Regions from separate parts of the Halomonas salsilacus genome, predicted to be linked through region 1. Evidence: predicted binding sites of a transcription regulator. Region 1 holds the regulator's gene; each other region holds the start of a gene.
The links. Region 1 encodes LexA, which represses DNA repair genes until DNA is damaged. Its sites were predicted from a motif close to TACTGTNTANNTANACAGTA; they were not measured.
Positions count from the first base shown of each region.

Region 1 (2,263 bases):
CCAGCAGGCGGGCGAAGCTCTCGGGGGAGGGCGCCAGGCCGCGGCTCTCCAGGGTGGTCAGGCTGAAGTCGTCGAAGCGCACCTTCACCACCAGGCCGGCCAGGGGCGGGTGGCCGTGGCGGGCCAGGCGTTCCTCCAGCCGCTGGCAGAGCGGGGCCAGGGCCTCGCGGCAGCTGGCCAGATCCGGCAGGTCATGGGCGAAGGTGGTCTCCACGCTGACCGACTTGCGCTCCCGCTCCAGGCGCACCGGGCGCTCATCGATGCCCCGGGCCAACTCAAACAGCCGCTTGCCGAACTTGCCGAAGGCCTCCAGCAGGCGCTCCAGGGGCACCTCGCGCAGCGCCGAGCAGGTGGTGATGCCCATGGCGTCCAGGCGCGCCCCGGTGGCGGGGCCCACGCCGTGGAGCTTCTTCACCGGCAGCGTACGCAGGAAGGCCTCCATGCGCTCCGGGGTGATGACGGTCAGGCCGTCGGGTTTCTCCCAGTCGCTGGCGATCTTGGCCAGGAACTTGTTGGGCGCCACCCCCACGGAGAGGGTGATGCCGGTGCGCGCCAGGCACTCCTGCTTCAGCCAGCGGGCCATCCAGGTGGCGCTGCCGGAGAAGCGCTCCACCTCGCCGACATCGAGGAAGGCCTCGTCCAGGGAGAGGGGCTCCACCAGCGGGGTGAGCTCATGGAAGATCGCCTGGATCTGGCGCGACACCTCGCGGTACTTATCGAAGCTGCCGGGCAGCAGGGTGAGGTGGGGGCAGAGGCGCAGCGCCCGGGCGGTGGGCATCGCCGAATGGATGCCGAAGGCCCGGGCGGGATAGTTGCAGGTAGCGATCACCCCGCGCCGCTCGGGGCTGCCGCCGATGGCCAGCGGCACCTCGGCAAGCGCCGGGTCATCGCGCATCTCCACCGCGGCGAAGAAGCAGTCGCAGTCGGCGTGGAGGATCTTTCTCACCGCGGCTGTCTCATCCATCGGCAGCGCGCCTTTTCAGCGCCTAGCCCAGCGCCTGGCCGCTGCCGCCGCGGATCACCCCCACGCCGATGCCCTCGATCTCCAGCGCCTGATGGCGCAGGTCCACCTCGATGGGGGCGAACTCCGGGTTCTCCGCGCTCAGGGTCACCACGTGGCCGCTGCGCTGGAAGCGCTTCACCGTCACCTCGTCCTCCAGGCGGGCCACCACGATCTGGCCGTCGCGCACCCGTTCGGTGCGGTGCACGGCGAGCAAGTCGCCTTCCAGGATGCCGACATCCTTCATGGAGAGGCCGCGCACCCGGAGCAGGTAGTCGGCTCGGGGGGTGAAGTACTCCGGGGGCAGCGGACAATAGCGGTCGATATGCTCGGCGGCAAGGATCGGGCTGCCCGCGGCCACCTCGCCGATGATCGGCAGCCCCTGGAGCGGGGCCTCGCCCTCGGCGGGGGCCTCCTGCTCCTGGGCGGGCAGGCGGATGCCGCGGGAAGTGCCGGCGATCATGCGGATGGCACCCTTCTTCTCGAGGGCGCGCAGGTGCTCCTCGGCGGCGTTGGGCGAGCGGAAGCCCAGGGCCCGGGCAATCTCGGCCCGGGTGGGCGGATAGCCAAGCTCCTGAATGGTCTTGACGATGAAGTCATAGACGTTTTGCTGGCGCTGGGTGAGGGGGCGTGTCATGCGACCTCCGGGGCGGAAAGCGGCGACTGGATGGTTACGTTAGTGATCAAGTATACAGCATGATGTTCCATCCAGTAATACGGGATGCCATGGCTCGCTCCAGAAAGAACAGCCTAGGGGGTAACGGGATAGCACCGTTTAAAACACACTCCCTACACGGCCATTGAGCAAGAGTACGTGGCTGGTTTACAATTCGGACACGTTTGAAACAGCTGTTTATTACCGCGACTCTTATCGGGACTCACGTCAGGACTTACCAGATGGCCCAGACCGACACCGTCACCCGCATCCTCGATACGGCCGAGGTGCTGTTCGCCGAACGCGGCTTCGCCGAGACCTCGCTGCGCACCATCACCAGCAAGGCCAGGGTCAACCTGGCCGCGGTGAACTACCACTTCGGCTCCAAGAAGTCGCTGATCCAGGCGGTGTTCGCCCGCTACCTCGACCCCTTCACCGAGCGCTTCCACCGCGCCCTGGACGAGCTCCAGGCGGACTACGGCGACGAGGTGATCCCCCTGGAGGCGCTGCTCGAGACCATGGCGCGAAGCGTGCTGGAGGTGCCGGCGGAGCGCAACAGCCTCAAGGTCTTCATGCGCCTGCTAGGGCTCGCCTACAGCCAGGCCCAG
Region 1 is NZ_JBPKAQ010000008.1:73,744-76,006, reverse strand. Features, by position in the region: gene dinB (DNA polymerase IV) at 1-946, opposite strand, end outside; gene lexA (transcriptional repressor LexA) at 987-1,637, opposite strand; gene ACR80S_RS12465 (TetR/AcrR family transcriptional regulator) at 1,898-2,263, shown strand, end outside.

Region 2 (2,263 bases), on a different contig from region 1:
ACGCCCAGATCGATCACTTCGCCGGCGTGATAGATCCCCTTGCCGTAGAGGATCTGGAACTCGGCCTGACGGAACGGCGGGGCCACCTTGTTCTTGACCACTTTGACGCGGGTCTCGTTGCCGGTGACCTCATCGCCCTGCTTCACCGAGCCGGTGCGGCGGATGTCCAGGCGCACGCTGGCATAGAACTTCAGGGCGTTGCCGCCGGTGGTGGTCTCGGGGCTGCCGAACATCACGCCGATCTTCATACGGATCTGGTTGATGAACACCACCATGCAGTTGGCGTTCTTGATATTGCCGGTGATCTTGCGCAGTGCCTGGGACATCAGGCGTGCCTGCAGGCCGACGTGGGAGTCGCCCATCTCGCCCTCGATCTCGGCGCGCGGGGTCAGCGCCGCCACCGAGTCGATGACGATGACGTCGACGCCACCGGAACGCACCAGCATGTCGCAGATCTCCAGGGCCTGCTCGCCGTTATCGGGCTGGGAGACCAGCAGGTCATCCAGGTTGACGCCGAGCTTCTCGGCATAGCTCGGGTCCAGGGCGTGCTCGGCGTCGATGAAGGCGCAGGTCTTGCCCTGCTTCTGGGCCTGGGCAATCACCGACAGGGACAGGGTGGTCTTGCCTGAGGACTCCGGGCCGAATATCTCGACCACCCGACCCAGCGGTAGGCCACCGATGCCGAGCGCGATGTCGAGACCCAGCGAGCCGGTGGAGACCGAGGGCATGACCACGCGAGGGGCGTCGCCGAGGCGCATCACGGTGCCCTTGCCGAACTGGCGCTCGATCTGGGAAAGCGCGGCGTTCAATGCCTTGGAGCGGTTGTCATCCTGAGCCATGTCGGATCTCCTGATCGGGGGTGTCGAATACTGTATGACTGGACAGTAGTATGGCGAAAAAGGGCGGGCAGGACCAGCGCAAAATCCGTCTGGATGCGGGACGGCTTAGCGGGCCTCAAGACAGCGGACCAAGCCCACCAGCGCCTCACGCACCGCCTGCTCACGCACGGCGCGGCGGTCACCGGGGTAGCGGTGGCACTCGGCCCGGGCGTCTTGGGCATCGCCCCAGGCGAGCCACACGGTGCCCACCGGCTTCTCGGCACTGCCGCCGCCCGGGCCGGCCACGCCGCTGATCGCCACGCCGATGTCGGCGCCGCTGTCGCGGCAGGCGCCGGCCACCATGGCTTCGACAACTTCACGACTCACCGCCCCATGGGCCTCGAGCAGTGCCTCGGGCACGCCCAGCAGGCGACCCTTGGCGGCATTGGAATAGGTCACATAGCCGGTCTTGAACCAGTCTGAGCTGCCGGCCACCGCGGTGATGGCGCTGGCCACCCCGCCGCCGGTGCACGACTCCGCGGTCGTCACCGTCACGCCCAGTTCACGGCAGAGCCGGCCCAGGCGCTCGGCCAGGGTGATGAGGTCGAGGTTGGCAAGGCTGGCGGCGGAACGGGACATGGGGTGGCCTCCTGAGTCATCTGCAATCGCTCCTGACGGAGCCGATGCCTGGACGGTAGAATACTGGCTTTTGCCAGCGAGTGCAGAGCCTCAACAGGGATCCGCGATGTCACAGGCCAGCCCCCCCCACACGCCGATGATGACCCAGTACCTGAAGATCAAGCGCGAGCACCCCGGCGCGCTGCTCTTCTACCGCATGGGCGACTTCTACGAGCTCTTCTTCGATGACGCCAAACGCGCCGCCGCGCTGCTCGACATCACCCTGACCCAGCGCGGCCAGTCCGCCGGCAAGCCGATCCCCATGGCCGGCGTGCCCTACCACAGTGCCGAGGGCTATCTGGCGCGCCTGGTGGCCGCCGGCGAGTCGGTAGCAATCTGCGAGCAGATCGGCGACCCGGCCACCAGCAAGGGCCCGGTGGATCGCCGCGTGGTACGCATCGTCACCCCCGGCACCCTCTACGACGAGGCGCTGCTCGACGCCCGCCGCGACAACCTGCTGGTGGCCGTGCACGCCGCCGGCGAGCGCGTCGGCCTGGCCTGGCTGGAGCTCTCCAGCGGGCGCTTCAGCGTGCTGGAGGTAGAAGGCGAAGGCGAGATGCTGGCCGAGTTGCAGCGTCTCGACCCCGCCGAGCTGCTGGTGGCCGAGAGCCTGGCCCTGCCCCCGGCGCTGGACGGCAGGCGTGGCCTACGCCGCCAGGGCGACTGGCTGTTCGATCTGGAGAGCGCCACCCGCCTGCTGTGCGACCAGTTCCAGGTCCAGGACCTGCGCGGCTTCGGCTGCGCCCACCTCAGCGCCGCCATTACTG
Region 2 is NZ_JBPKAQ010000001.1:118,585-120,847, reverse strand. Features, by position in the region: gene recA (recombinase RecA) at 1-839, opposite strand, end outside; gene ACR80S_RS00540 (CinA family protein) at 945-1,457, opposite strand; gene mutS (DNA mismatch repair protein MutS) at 1,564-2,263, shown strand, end outside.
Region 2: a site for LexA is predicted at 868-887, ahead of recA (recombinase RecA). Genes of this name have one in related genera too.

Region 3 (2,263 bases), on a different contig from region 1:
CTCTCATCGATGGAGTAGGGCTCCACGTCCGGCGAGAACTCCGCCAGCACCTGGTTGACCCGTCGCGACATGTCGCCGTAGAGGGCATAGTTGCTGGAGAGCAGCACCGCCTGGCGGCGCACGGCGGGCGGCAGCAGGTGCAGGGGCGCGCCCATGGCCACGCCCAGCGCCTTGAGCTCCTGGGAGCGCGCCACCACACAGCCGTCGTTGTTGGAGAGTACCCCCACCGGCCGCCCCGCCAGACGAGGGTCGAAGGCCCGCTCGCAGCTCACGTAGAAGTTGTTGCCGTCAACCAAGGCGATCATGGTGTGCGCCCCAGCAGGTCATGCACCACATGGGTGACTACGCCCCACACCTCGCACTCGCGCCCGGCCAGGGGAATCGGTGCGAAGTGCGGGTTACTGGCCACCAGCCACACCGCCGCGCCGCGCCGCTCCAGGCGCTTGACGGTGGGCTCCCCCTCCAGGGCGATGACGATCACCCGGCCGGGCAGCGGCTCCAGACTGCGGTCCACCACCAGCAGGTCCCCGTGGTGGATGCCGTCGCCGAGCATGGAATCGCCTTCGGCGCGCACGAAGTAGGTGGCCGCCGGGCGCTTCACCACGTGGGCGTGCAGGTCAATCTCGGCGTCCAGGTGATCGTCGGCGGGGCTGGGAAAGCCGGCCCGCACCCGACAGCCCATGAGCGGGCGCGGCGGCCCGGCCCCCTCGCCGGCGGCCCGACCGATGACACGGACCCTCGTTCGGTGAGAGAGCGGCATGGGCACCTCCGATAGATACTGTTGTTCTATACAGTATCAGGCAGAGAGAAACGCTTGGCAACCGCCTCGTCCCTCGCTCAACGGAACGGCGTGCTAACGTAGCGTCAGGGCGCCAGAGAGCGCCATACACGACAATAACCATCACAACAGCAACGACAATAACAACGCACGCCGAGAGGTCTCCCGCCATGGAACGCCGCACCCATCCGCTGCTTACCGACCGTCCCTTCACCCCCATGGGCAAGGTGGTCTCCGCCCGGGAGGCAGTGGAGCTGATCCGCGATGGCGATGCCGTGGCCACCGGCGGCTTCGTCGGCATCGGCTTCGCCGAGCACCTGGCGGTGGCCCTGGAGGCGCGTTTCCTGGAGAGCGGCGGACCCCGCGACCTGACCCTGATGTATGCCGCCGGCCAGGGCGACGGCAAGACCCGCGGGCTGAATCATTTCGGCCATGAAGGGCTGGTGGCCAAAGTGATCGGTGGCCACTGGGGGCTGGTACCGGCGCTGCAGACGCTGGCCATCGAGGGGCACATCCAGGCGTGGAACCTGCCCCAAGGGGTGATCTCCCACCTGTTCCGCGACATCGCCGCCGGCAAACCCGGCACCCTGACCCGGGTGGGGCTCGGCACCTTCGTCGACCCGCGCCTGGAAGGCGGACGGATCAACGCCATCAGCACCGAGGAGCGGGTGCGGCTGATGACGATCGACGACGAGGAGTACCTCTTCTACCCGGCGCTGCCGCTGCAGGTGGCGCTGCTGCGCGGCACGACCGCCGATACCCTGGGCAACGTGACCATGGAGCGCGAGGCGCTGGTGCTGGAGGCGCTGGCCATCGCCACCGCAGTGCACAACTCCGGGGGCCTGGTGATCGTACAGGTGGAGCGGCTGGCCGAGCCCGGCACCCTGCACCCCAAGGCGGTGCGGATCCCCGGGGTGCTGGTCGACTGCGTGGTGATCTGCGACGAGCCCGAACACCACTGGCAGACCTTCCGCACCCCCTACAACCCGGCCTACTCCGGCGAGATCAGGGCACCCATGGCCGCGCCGGGGCCCATGGCCCTCTCGGCGCGCAAGATCATCGCGCGGCGCGCCGCCTTCGAACTGGCGCCCAACAGCGTGGTGAACCTGGGCATCGGCATGCCGGAGGGGATCGGTGCGGTGGCCAGTGAAGAGCGGGTGCTGGAACTGGTGACGCTGACCGCCGAACCCGGGGTGATCGGCGGCCTGCCCGCGGGTGGGCTGGACTTCGGTGCCGCCCACAACACCCAGGCCATCATCGACCAGCCCGCCCAGTTCGACTTCTACGACGGCGGCGGCCTGGACATCGCCTTCCTGGGCATGGCCCAGGCCGACGCCGCCGGCAACGTCAACGTCTCGCGCTTCGGGACCCGCCTGGCCGGCGCCGGTGGCTTCATCAATATCAGCCAGAACGCCCGCCGCGTGGTATTCATGGGCACCTTCACGGCCTGTCGGGAGGAGCTCGCGGTGATCGACGGCGCCCTGC
Region 3 is NZ_JBPKAQ010000002.1:280,788-283,050, forward strand. Features, by position in the region: gene ACR80S_RS04720 (Y-family DNA polymerase) at 1-305, opposite strand, end outside; gene ACR80S_RS04725 (LexA family protein) at 302-760, opposite strand; gene ACR80S_RS04730 (acyl CoA:acetate/3-ketoacid CoA transferase) at 949-2,263, shown strand, end outside.
Region 3: a site for LexA is predicted at 777-796, ahead of ACR80S_RS04725 (LexA family protein). Genes of this name have one in related genera too.